Regions from separate parts of the Isoptericola sp. MSGPD8_1_ISO-PGPR-S23-394 genome, predicted to be linked through region 2. Evidence: predicted binding sites of a transcription regulator. Region 2 holds the regulator's gene; each other region holds the start of a gene.
The links. Region 2 encodes HspR, which represses chaperone genes until heat shock. Its sites were predicted from a motif close to AAGTTGAGTCNNNNNGACTCAACTT; they were not measured.

Region 1 (3,271 bases), 950 kb from region 2:
CACCGCGAAGGGCTCGTGCCACTTCCACGCCGGGTCGAACTCCCACTCACCGCCGTGCTCGGCGTGCAGCGCGAGGGCGTAGTCGGCGACCAGGTGGCTCACGACGGCCCGCGGTGCCACGGGCGCGACGGCCTCCACCATCGCCGTCGCCGCCCAGCGGGTGGCACGCGGCTCGTTGAGCCGGAACCAGGGGCTGTTGAGCACCACGGCGTCGGCCCGGCCCGGTCGTGCGGCGGCCCACAGCGGGACGACCAGGCCACCCGTGGAGTGGCCCTGCGCGACCAGCCGCTCGTGCCCGGCGTCCCGGACGACGGCGGCGGCCGCGTCCAGGTCCTGCGCGTAGACGGCGATGTCTCGCACCTGGTTCGGGTCGTGCCCGGCCGCCACGTGCGCGTCCCAGGAGCGTCCGTGCCCGCGCAGGTCGACGGCGTAGAACGCGTATCCCGCGGCGGCGAACCGCCGGGCGACGTGCGGGTGGAAGAAGTAGTCCACGAACCCGTGGACCGCGAGGACCGCCGTACGTGCCGGCCGGCCGTCGGGTGCGACCGAGGGCGTGTACCGCACGAGGGTGGCCTCGGCGCCGTCGGGCAGGGCGAGGGTGCGTGCCTCGAAGCCGTCACCCAGCAGGTCGGGGCGCCAGTCTGTCGGCTCGGCGCCCTGCGAGGAGGACGGCGGGGTCGCGTGGCCTGGTGCGGACGTCATCCCGCCGAGCCTACTCAGCGGGTCTCGTCCGGGCGTTCCTCGTCAGGCGTGCCCGGTGCGTCCGGCTGGTCCGGCGCCGGGTGCGGCGGCTCCGTCGGCTGCGGGGAGGCGAGCGGCGGCTGGCCCGGCGCGGCGACGGGCGGTTGACCCAGCGGCGGCGCGGGCTGGGGCGGCGTGCCGCCCGGCGTGTACGGGTTCGGCACCGGCGTCCCGGCGGGGTAGGCGGCGGCGCCCGTCGCGCCCGCTCCGGCCGAGGTGCCGGTCGTCTCTGCGGTCCCGGGCCGGCGGTTGCCGCGCACGACGAGGACGACGACGAGCGCGATGACGGCCAGGCCGACCACGACGCCGACGACCCACCACGGGAAGCCGCCCCCGAGTCCTCCGCTATTGGCCTCGCCGCGCGCGAAGATCTCGGTGCTCTCACCCATGGCGGGCCGCCACTCGACGGTGCTGCCCTCCACGGTGCCGTTGGTCTCGACGACCTCGCCGGGGAAGGTGACGGCGACACGCACGTCGAAGCTGTCGGCGATGCCGGGCGGCAGCGAGCTCATCTGGCCGGTGTCGTCGGTCATGTCCATCGTGCCCTGGACCAGGTACTCGTCCCCGTCGCGCGTGATCGACAGCTCGTCGGTCCCGGTGCCGGAGAGCTCCTCCAGCGGCATGTCGGCGAACGTCACCGTGGTGCCGGTGTACTCGCCGTCGGCGTAGGGCTCCTGGGACGAACCCTCCGGCAGGTCGCTGGCGACCTCGTCACCGGCCTGGTCCCACAGCTCCTGCGGGTCCATGCCCATGGTCTCGGCGAGCTGGTCCGAGAACGCCACCGTCATCGACCCCGAGACGGTGTCGTCCTCGGAGAGGTTCAGGTCCATGTCGAGCTTCATGCACCCGGCCAGGGTGAGCAGCCCCACGGCGGCGAGCACGGCGACGACGGCGGTACGGAGGCGGCGACGGCCTCGGGTCGATGTCTGCACGGGTCCAGCATCCCCCAGGACGTTGGCCACGGCACCTGCTGCGTCGGGTGCTCCGACGAGGGGCGTGCGAAGCAAGGTTGAGTGGAATAGACTCAACTTTGCGGAGGTTGATCCGAGCAGACCAACCCTGAGCGGAACCGGAGGATCCATGGACACCAAGTTCACGACGATGTCGCAGCAGGCCATCGGCGACGCCGTCCAGTCGGCGTCGGCGGCCGGCAACCCCCAGCTCGAGCCGGCCCACCTGCTCGCCGCCCTGCTGCAGCAGACGGGCGGCGTCGCCGTCGGGCTGCTGGAGGCCGTGGGCGCGAACCCGCAGCAGGTCGGCCAGAAGGTGCGTGCCGCCCTCGTCGCGCTGCCCACCGTCAGCGGCGACGGCGTCGCCCAGCCCTCCCCGTCGCGGTCCATGCAGGCCGTCCTGACCGGATCCGCCCAGGAGGCCGAGGCGCTCGGCGACGAGTACGTCTCGACCGAGCACCTGCTCATCGCGACCGCCACCGGGCAATCCGCCGCCGCGCAGGCGCTGACCGCCGCGGGCGCCACCGCCGACGCCCTGCGCACCGCCCTGCCCGCCGTGCGCGGCTCCGGTCGCGTCACGAGCCCGAACCCGGAGGGGACGTACAAGGCGCTCGAGCAGTACGGCACCGACCTCACGGCCCAGGCACGCGACGGCCGGCTCGACCCGGTCATCGGCCGCGACGCCGAGATCCGCCGCGTCGTGCAGGTGCTGTCGCGCCGCACCAAGAACAACCCGGTGCTCATCGGCGAGCCCGGCGTCGGCAAGACCGCCGTCGTCGAGGGCCTCGCCCAGCGCATCGTCGCCGGAGACGTGCCCACCTCGCTGCAGGGCAAGCGGCTCGTCGCGCTCGACCTCGCCGGCATGGTGGCGGGCGCCAAGTACCGCGGCGAGTTCGAGGAGCGCCTCAAGGCCGTCCTCGAGGAGATCGCCTCCTCCGACGGCGAGGTCGTCACCTTCATCGACGAGCTGCACACCGTCGTCGGGGCAGGGGCCGGCTCCGAGGGGGCCATGGATGCCGGCAACATGCTCAAGCCCATGCTCGCCCGGGGCGAGCTGCGGATGGTCGGCGCGACCACGCTCGACGAGTTCCGGGAGAACATCGAGAAGGACCCGGCCCTCGAGCGCCGCTTCCAGCAGGTGTACGTCGGCGAGCCGTCCGTCGAGGACACCGTCGCGATCCTGCGCGGTCTCAAGGAGCGGTACGAGGCGCACCACAAGGTCACCATCGCCGACTCCGCCCTCGTGGCGGCCGCGGCGCTGTCCGACCGGTACATCACCGGCCGCCAGCTGCCCGACAAGGCGATCGACCTCGTCGACGAGGCCGCCAGCCGGCTGCGCATGGAGATGGACTCCTCGCCGGTCGAGATCGACGAGCTCCAGCGAGCCGTCACCCGGCTGGAGATGGAGGAGGTCGTCCTCAAGGACAACGAGGGCTCGGCCGACGCCGCGTCGCGCGCCCGGCTCGAGAAGCTGCGCGCCGACCTCGCGGACCGCCGCGAGGAGCTGGCCGCCCTGACCGCCCGCTGGGAGTCGGAGAAGGCCGGCCATAACCGCGTCGGTGACCTGCGCGCCCGTATCG
Region 2 (3,271 bases):
ATCCGCTTCTTCGCCCCAAGTCCCCCCGTCGCGCGCGCTCGGGAGAGCGCGAACGGCGCCACTCTACGCGCGTCGGCCCCACGGTGGGCGGTGAGGCGCGGGTGAATCAATTCGTGACGCGGTTCACCCGCGCCGATTCACCAGAACTGCGTCATGATGAAGGCCTATGGACGTCTCACCATCATGAGCCTGACTCCCCACGGCGCACCGGCCGCCGACACCCGTGAACGCTGGCGTGCCGCCAGCCTGACGGAAGTGTGGTTGCGCCCCGGCGACTGGTACCACCCCGCGGTGGACGCCCTGGTCGAGGCGCTGGAGGCCGGTCGCTCGCCCGAGATGGCGGCGCACCGGCTGGGCACCGCCCGCAGCGCCGCCGGCATCGGCCTGGACGAGACGCTGGACGACCTGGCGTGCCTGTACCGGTCGGTGGGAGAACCGCTCGACGTCGATGCCGTGCGCGGTGCGGCACAGGGATGGGTCGAGGTCCGGGAGCGCGACCCGGCACCGACGGGCGTACGCGACCCCGCTACCGGCCTGCCGACGGCCGACTATCTCGGGGAGCGGCTGCGCGAGACCTACGGTCGCGCCGCGGCGAGCGGCGACGACGTCACGACGTCACACTGCCTGGTCGTGCTCGACGTCGCCGTGGACTCCCTGGGCGCGTGGCAACGGATGGCACGCGCGGCCTCGGTCGGCAGCACGCTCGACCAGGTCTTCGGCTCCGGTCACCCGATGGCGGCCCTGAGCGACGGCGTCTTCGCGGTCCTCTGCGAGCGCGACCCGGAGACCACCCGCCTCGCACAGTCGGTGCGCAGCATCGTGGAGCGCAACGCCGAGGTGCTGGGGGTCGCGGGGAGCATCCGGCGCCCGGTCCGTGTGTGGGTGGAGCGCCTGCCGATCTCGCACGAGAATGCCGTCGACCTGCTCAGGCACCTGCGCCGCTGACCGAGGGCCGCACCGACGGCGGCCTCGGTGGGACCACGTCGCGAGGCCCCGGACGGTGCGTCCGGGGCCTCGCTGCTGCACCGTCGGTCGGTGCGCGACGGGTCAGCGCGTCTCGAAGGTGAGGCAGTCGGCGTGATTCGGGTCCTGTGGACCGGCGCCGACGCGGATGGAGCTGGCCGCGCACTCCAGCTCCTCGTTGTGGACGCAGTCGACCCGCTGGCAGGCGCCGACGTGCGCGACGACCTTCTCCAGGCCGCCCTTGGTGCTGAGCGGGATGAACGTGGCGCAGGACGCGTCACCGGGCACCCCGGCGATCGTCACCGCACCGGCGTGACAGTCGTGGTCGTGGTTGTAGCTGCAGCCGTCGACGGTGCAGCTCGTGACCTCGGGCATCTCCATCAGGGTCGTCATGGTGCGCTCCTCGTGTCAGGTCTCGTCGTCGCCGTGATCTCGATCATAGGCACGAATTCGATTCCTGCACAGGAAGGAGAAACATTCCTACCAAAGTAAGGAAAGCCTTGCCAGAGGAGAATTCAATAACGAAAGAATGACGTCCCGAAAATTGTCCGACGGCGGACGGGGCGTCCGGGCGTCAGTCGCGGTGCGGCGTCGGGCGCCACAGCACCAGGGCGCCGCCCTGCTCACGACGCGTCTCGACGTAGAGCTCGGTGCGCCGCACCCGCTGCCCGCGCGGCACCGCCACGACGTCCCCCGCGGTGCCGGCCGCGAAGACGCGGCCCTCGGCGCGCTCACGCTCGGCGAGCACGCTCGCGAGCTCGTGCAGGCGCTGCTCGAGCACCGCGACGTGCTGCTCGAGGTCGAGGATGCGCTTCACCCCGGCGAGGTTGATCCCCTCGTCCTGCGCGAGGTGCTGGACCTCCAGCAGGCGCGCGACGTCGCGGCGGGAGTACCGCCGCCCGCGTCCGCGGGTACGACGCGGCACCACGAGCCCGAGGCGGTCGTACTGGCGGAGGGTCTGCGGGTGCATGTCCGTCAGCTGTGCGGCCTGCGACACCGTGAGCACGGGTGCGTCGTCGGTGACCATGGCGACCTCCTTCGCTCCCTGACCTGATCCGGCGGACCCGACCCTACTGCGCGGCCTGAGCCGACAGCTCCGCGCGCACGTCCTCGCCGTCGGCCTCCGCGGCGAAGTCCTCCAGCGCCTTCTTGGCGCCCTTGCTCAGCTTCTGCGGGACCACCACCTGCACGGTCACCATCAGGTCGCCGGTGCGCTTGGCCGTCGCCACCCCGCGCCCCTTGACCCGCAGCACCCGGCCCGACGGCGTCCCGGAGGGCACCTTCAGGCGCACCTTCTCGCCGGAGAGCGTCGGCACCTCCACCGTGGTGCCCAGCGTGGCCTCCGCGAAGGTGACCGGCAGAGTCATGCGCAGGTTGGCACCTTCGATCGAGTACACCGGGTGCTCGGTGACGTGCACCGCGATGAGCAGGTCGCCCGCGGGACCGCCGGCCTGCCCGGGCCGACCCTTGCCGCGCAGCCGGATCTTCTGCCCGTCGTGCACCCCGGCCGGGATGCGCGCGGTGATCTTCTTACCGTCCACGGTCAGCTCCACCGTGGTGCCCTCCACCGCGGCACGGAACGGGAGCGTGGCGCGCGTCTCGACGTCGGCGCCCTTGCGCTGCTGCGGACCGCCGAACCCGGCCAGGCCGCCACCCATGCCGCCGCCGAACATCGAACCGAGGATGTCCTCGAACCCGCCGCCGGACTGGTACTGCTGATACTGCGGGCCGGCGCCCGGACGGGCGCTGCCGCCGAACATCGAGCTGAACACGTCCTCGAAGCCGCCGGACGCACCGCCCGGTCCGGCGTTGAAGCGTGCGCCGCCGCCGGCCATCGAGCGCACCGCGTCGTACTGCTGGCGCTGCTCGGTGTCCGAGAGCACGGCGTAGGCCTCGCCGATCTCCTTGAAGCGGGTCTCGGCGGAGGCATCCCCCGGGTTCTGGTCCGGGTGGTACTGACGCGCCAGCTTGCGGTACGCCTTCTTGATGGCCGCCTGGTCGGCGTCCTTGGGGACGCCGAGCGCGGCGTAGAAGTCCTTCTCGATCCAGTCCTGACCGGTCACGACGTCCCTTCCTTGTCTCCTCGGACGCGGCGGGCGCGGCCCCTGGCGGCACCAGGGGCCGCGCCCGCCACCGTCACTCGGGTCCGACGACGCCCACGCGGGCGGCGCGGACCACCTTGTCACCGATGCGGTAGCCGGGCTCGACGACCAGGTTGACCGTGGTCGCCTCGGCCTCGGCGTCCGTGTTGTGCATGAGCGCCTCGTGCACGGTCGGGTCGAACTCCTCGCCCACCTGGCCGAAGCGC
Region 3 (3,271 bases), 290 kb from region 2:
GCTCGGGTGCCGGCGCGAAGAACGGCGAGTGGTTCGGCGCGACCGCCTCCGGCAGGTTGCCCATGCTCGCCGTCGACGGGTCGAACCCCTCGAACAGCGCGGCGTCGAACCCGCCCAGGAACCAGTAGACGAGCGGGACGCCCGCCGCGGTCGCGAGCACGCCGACGTCCTCCGAACCGGCCACCGGCGGCAGCTCCACGACGACGGGGCGCCCGCCCGCGGCCTCGATCCGCTCCCGCCCGGACTCCAGCGCGCGCTGCAAGACGCCGCGGGTGCGTCCGGCCGCCTCCGGGTCGTTCACCGTGGGACCGAACGAGGAGACCTGCTCGTGCTCCGGTGGCTCCGGGGCGCCGGACGCCACCGCCTCGGCGTCCACGATGCGGCGGATCGCGGCCAGCACGCGCTCGCGGACCGCCTCGTCGAAGGTGCGGACGTTGACCAGCAGCTCCGCGCGGTCCGGGATGATGTTCGCCTGCGTCCCCGCACGGACCGAGCCGACGGTGACCACCGCCGACTCCCGTGCTCCGATCTCGCGGGACACGATGCCCTGCAGCCGCTGGATCGTCGCGGCCGCCAGGAGGACGGGGTCGATCGTGCCCTCCGGGCTGGACCCGTGGCCACCCTTGCCGTGCAGCACGATCCGCAGCGAGTCGGCGGCGGCCATCGCGGTCCCGGAGGTGAGGTTGACCGTCCCGACCGGCAGCGGCATGACGTGCTGGCCGAGGACGACGTCGGGCGTGCCGACCCGCTCGAACAGGCCGTCGTCGACCATGGCGCGCGCCCCGGCACCGACCTCCTCGGCCGGCTGGAACAGCACCTGGAGCGTGCCCGGCCACTCCTCGCGATGCTCGGCGAGGTGCGCGGCCGCGCCGAGGAGGCACGTCACGTGCACGTCGTGGCCGCAGGCGTGCATGGTCCGCGTCTCGTGCCCGTCCGGCAGGGTGGCGGTGTGCGTCGAGGCGTACGGCAGATCCGTGCGCTCGGCCACCGGCAGGCCGTCCATGTCCGCGCGGAGCAGCACCGTGGGGCCGTCGCCGTTCGCCAGGACGCCGACGACGCCGGTCCCCCCGATCCCCTCGTGCACCTGGTAGCCCCCGGCGCGCAGCCGCTCCGCGACGATGCCCGCCGTGCGGTGCTCGGCGAACGCGAGCTCGGGACGGGCGTGCAGGTCGGTGTAGATCGCCGTGAGCTCCGCGGCCGTGAGCGTCGTCATGGGGCTCATCCTGCCCCCTCGGATGCGTCGGAGCGCCTCGACCGGGAGAGTGGCAGGATGTCCGACGACCACAGCCTGCACCTGCGCATCGGTGGCGAGGAGCTGATCGTCCGCCGTCGCTACGAGTCCGCCAGCATCGCCAACGACATCCTCATCGGACTCTGGTTCGTGGTGGGAAGCGTCCTCTTCTTCAGCCCCTCCACCGAGACTGTGGGCATAACGCTCTTCCTGCTGGGAAGCCTGCAGATGCTCGCCCGGCCCATGATCCGGCTCGCCCGCCGCGTCCACCTGCGGCGTATCGGCTCGGCGGACGCCGAGACGGCCCGCGACTTCTGACCGCCACCGCGCGCGACGCCGCCGCTGCCGATCGCGAGGGCTGCCGACGCCGTCCGCCGTCGGCGAACCCGGAATTGAGTCACCCCCGCTCAGGTTGCACCCCTCAGCAGCACCCACCCTGAGGAGGAAGCATGATCGCCACCCTGAACCGCCCGGCGTTCGCCGACGTCCGCATCCGTGACCCGCGTCGGCTGCCGCTCGCGGCCGAGCGCCGGCCCTCCGAGCGCCAGGCCGCACCGGCCGACGTCTACCGCGAGGACGAGGACCTCGTCGCCCGCTTCGACCTGCCCGGCATCGACCCGGCCGAGGACGTCACCGTCGAGGTCGAGGGCCGCCAGCTGGTGGTGCGCGGCGAACGCAAGGACCACCGCGACGAGGACGCCGAGGGCCGTCGGTACTCGGAGGTCCGCTACGGCGAGTTCCGTCGCGTCGTTCCGCTGCCGAAGGCCGTGGACGGTGCGGCCGTGACCGCTTCCTACGACGCCGGTGTCCTGACGGTCACCGTCGCCGGGGTCTTCGCGGGCACGACGCCGCAGCGCATCGAGGTCACCACGGCCTGACCTCGGCGAGCACCTGACCGACGGGTGGTGGCGCGCATCGCGCCACCACCCGTCGTCGTCCCTGGCGACCGTGTCGGGACACACTCCTGGGCAGCGTCGACGGGATGTTGTATCGTTTCAAGCCGTGTGGTTGAACCACACGTCGACGAACATCCCGAGCAAGGAGGCTCAGATGAGATTCGCCCGTGTGCCCGCCGGCGCCGCAGCCGTGGCCGCCGCAGCCCTCGTCCTGACGTCGTGCAGCAGCGACACGGACCCGGGAGAGGACGGTGACAGCGGGCAGGTCACGCTGACGGTCGCCTGGTGGGGCAACGACGACCGCGCCGAGCGCTATCAGGAAGCCCTCGCCCTCTTCTCCGAGCAGCACCCCGACATCACGATCCAGTCCTCCTTCACGTCGTTCGACGACTACTGGACCGCCCGCAACACCGAGGCGGCCGCCGGGGCGCTGCCGGACGTGATGCAGTTCGACTCCTCGTTCCTGCGCCAGTACGCGGGCACGGGCCAGCTCCTCGACGTCGGCCCCTACCTCGGCGAGCAGATCGACACGTCGCAGCTGAACGACCAGCTCATCGACTCGGGTCGGATCGAGGACGCCGTCTACGCCGTCCCGACCGCCACGAACACGCTCGCGATGTTCTACAACCCCGCCGTGGTCGCCGAGGTCGGCATGGAGCCGCCCGCGGAGGATCTCACCTGGGACGAGTTCGCCGACTGGGCCGCCGAGTTCAGCGCAGCCGGTGGCGACCACGACCCTGCCCTGTACGGGACGAACGACTACACGGGCATCTTCTGGGCGTTCCTGCAGCACCTGGTCCAGGAGGGCGTCACACCGTTCACGGACGACGGCCAGATCGGGTTCACCGAGCAGGACATGGCCGACTGGCTCATCTCCGGCGACGCGCTGCGTGAGGCCGAGGCGTTCTTCCCGATCGAGCGCAACGAACAGCTCGCGCCCGAGGGTGGTTTCACGGTGAACGAGCAGGCCGTCGAGATGTCCTGGGACAACTTCCTCGCCGGGTACGTCGCGAGCTCCGGCCAGGAGGACATCACCATGCTGCCCGTTCCGTCCGGGGCCGACGGCGAGAAGCACCTGTTCTCGCGGACGTTCCAGATGGCCGCGTCGGGCACCACCGAGCACCCGGAGGAGGTCGCCACCCTG

Region 1: the regulator HspR is predicted to act here: its motif matches at 1,748-1,772, upstream of clpB (ATP-dependent chaperone ClpB).
Region 3: the regulator HspR is predicted to act here: its motif matches at 1,621-1,645, upstream of AC3RJ8_RS00685 (Hsp20/alpha crystallin family protein).

What each region holds. Positions count from the first base shown of each region.
Region 1 is NZ_CM176517.1:3,421,166-3,424,436, reverse strand. Features, by position in the region: gene AC3RJ8_RS15745 (alpha/beta hydrolase) at 1-702, opposite strand, end outside; gene AC3RJ8_RS15740 (LppM family (lipo)protein) at 717-1,673, opposite strand; gene clpB (ATP-dependent chaperone ClpB) at 1,822-3,271, shown strand, end outside.
Region 2 is NZ_CM176517.1:431,771-435,041, reverse strand. Features, by position in the region: gene AC3RJ8_RS01930 (hypothetical protein) at 184-945, shown strand; gene AC3RJ8_RS01925 (DUF1540 domain-containing protein) at 1,048-1,356, opposite strand; gene AC3RJ8_RS01920 (heat shock protein transcriptional repressor HspR) at 1,538-1,990, opposite strand; gene AC3RJ8_RS01915 (DnaJ C-terminal domain-containing protein) at 2,034-3,026, opposite strand; gene grpE (nucleotide exchange factor GrpE) at 3,100-3,271, opposite strand, start outside.
Region 3 is NZ_CM176517.1:143,459-146,729, reverse strand. Features, by position in the region: gene AC3RJ8_RS00695 (amidohydrolase) at 1-1,213, opposite strand, end outside; gene AC3RJ8_RS00690 (YrhK family protein) at 1,271-1,549, shown strand; gene AC3RJ8_RS00685 (Hsp20/alpha crystallin family protein) at 1,681-2,109, shown strand; gene AC3RJ8_RS00680 (ABC transporter substrate-binding protein) at 2,282-3,271, shown strand, end outside.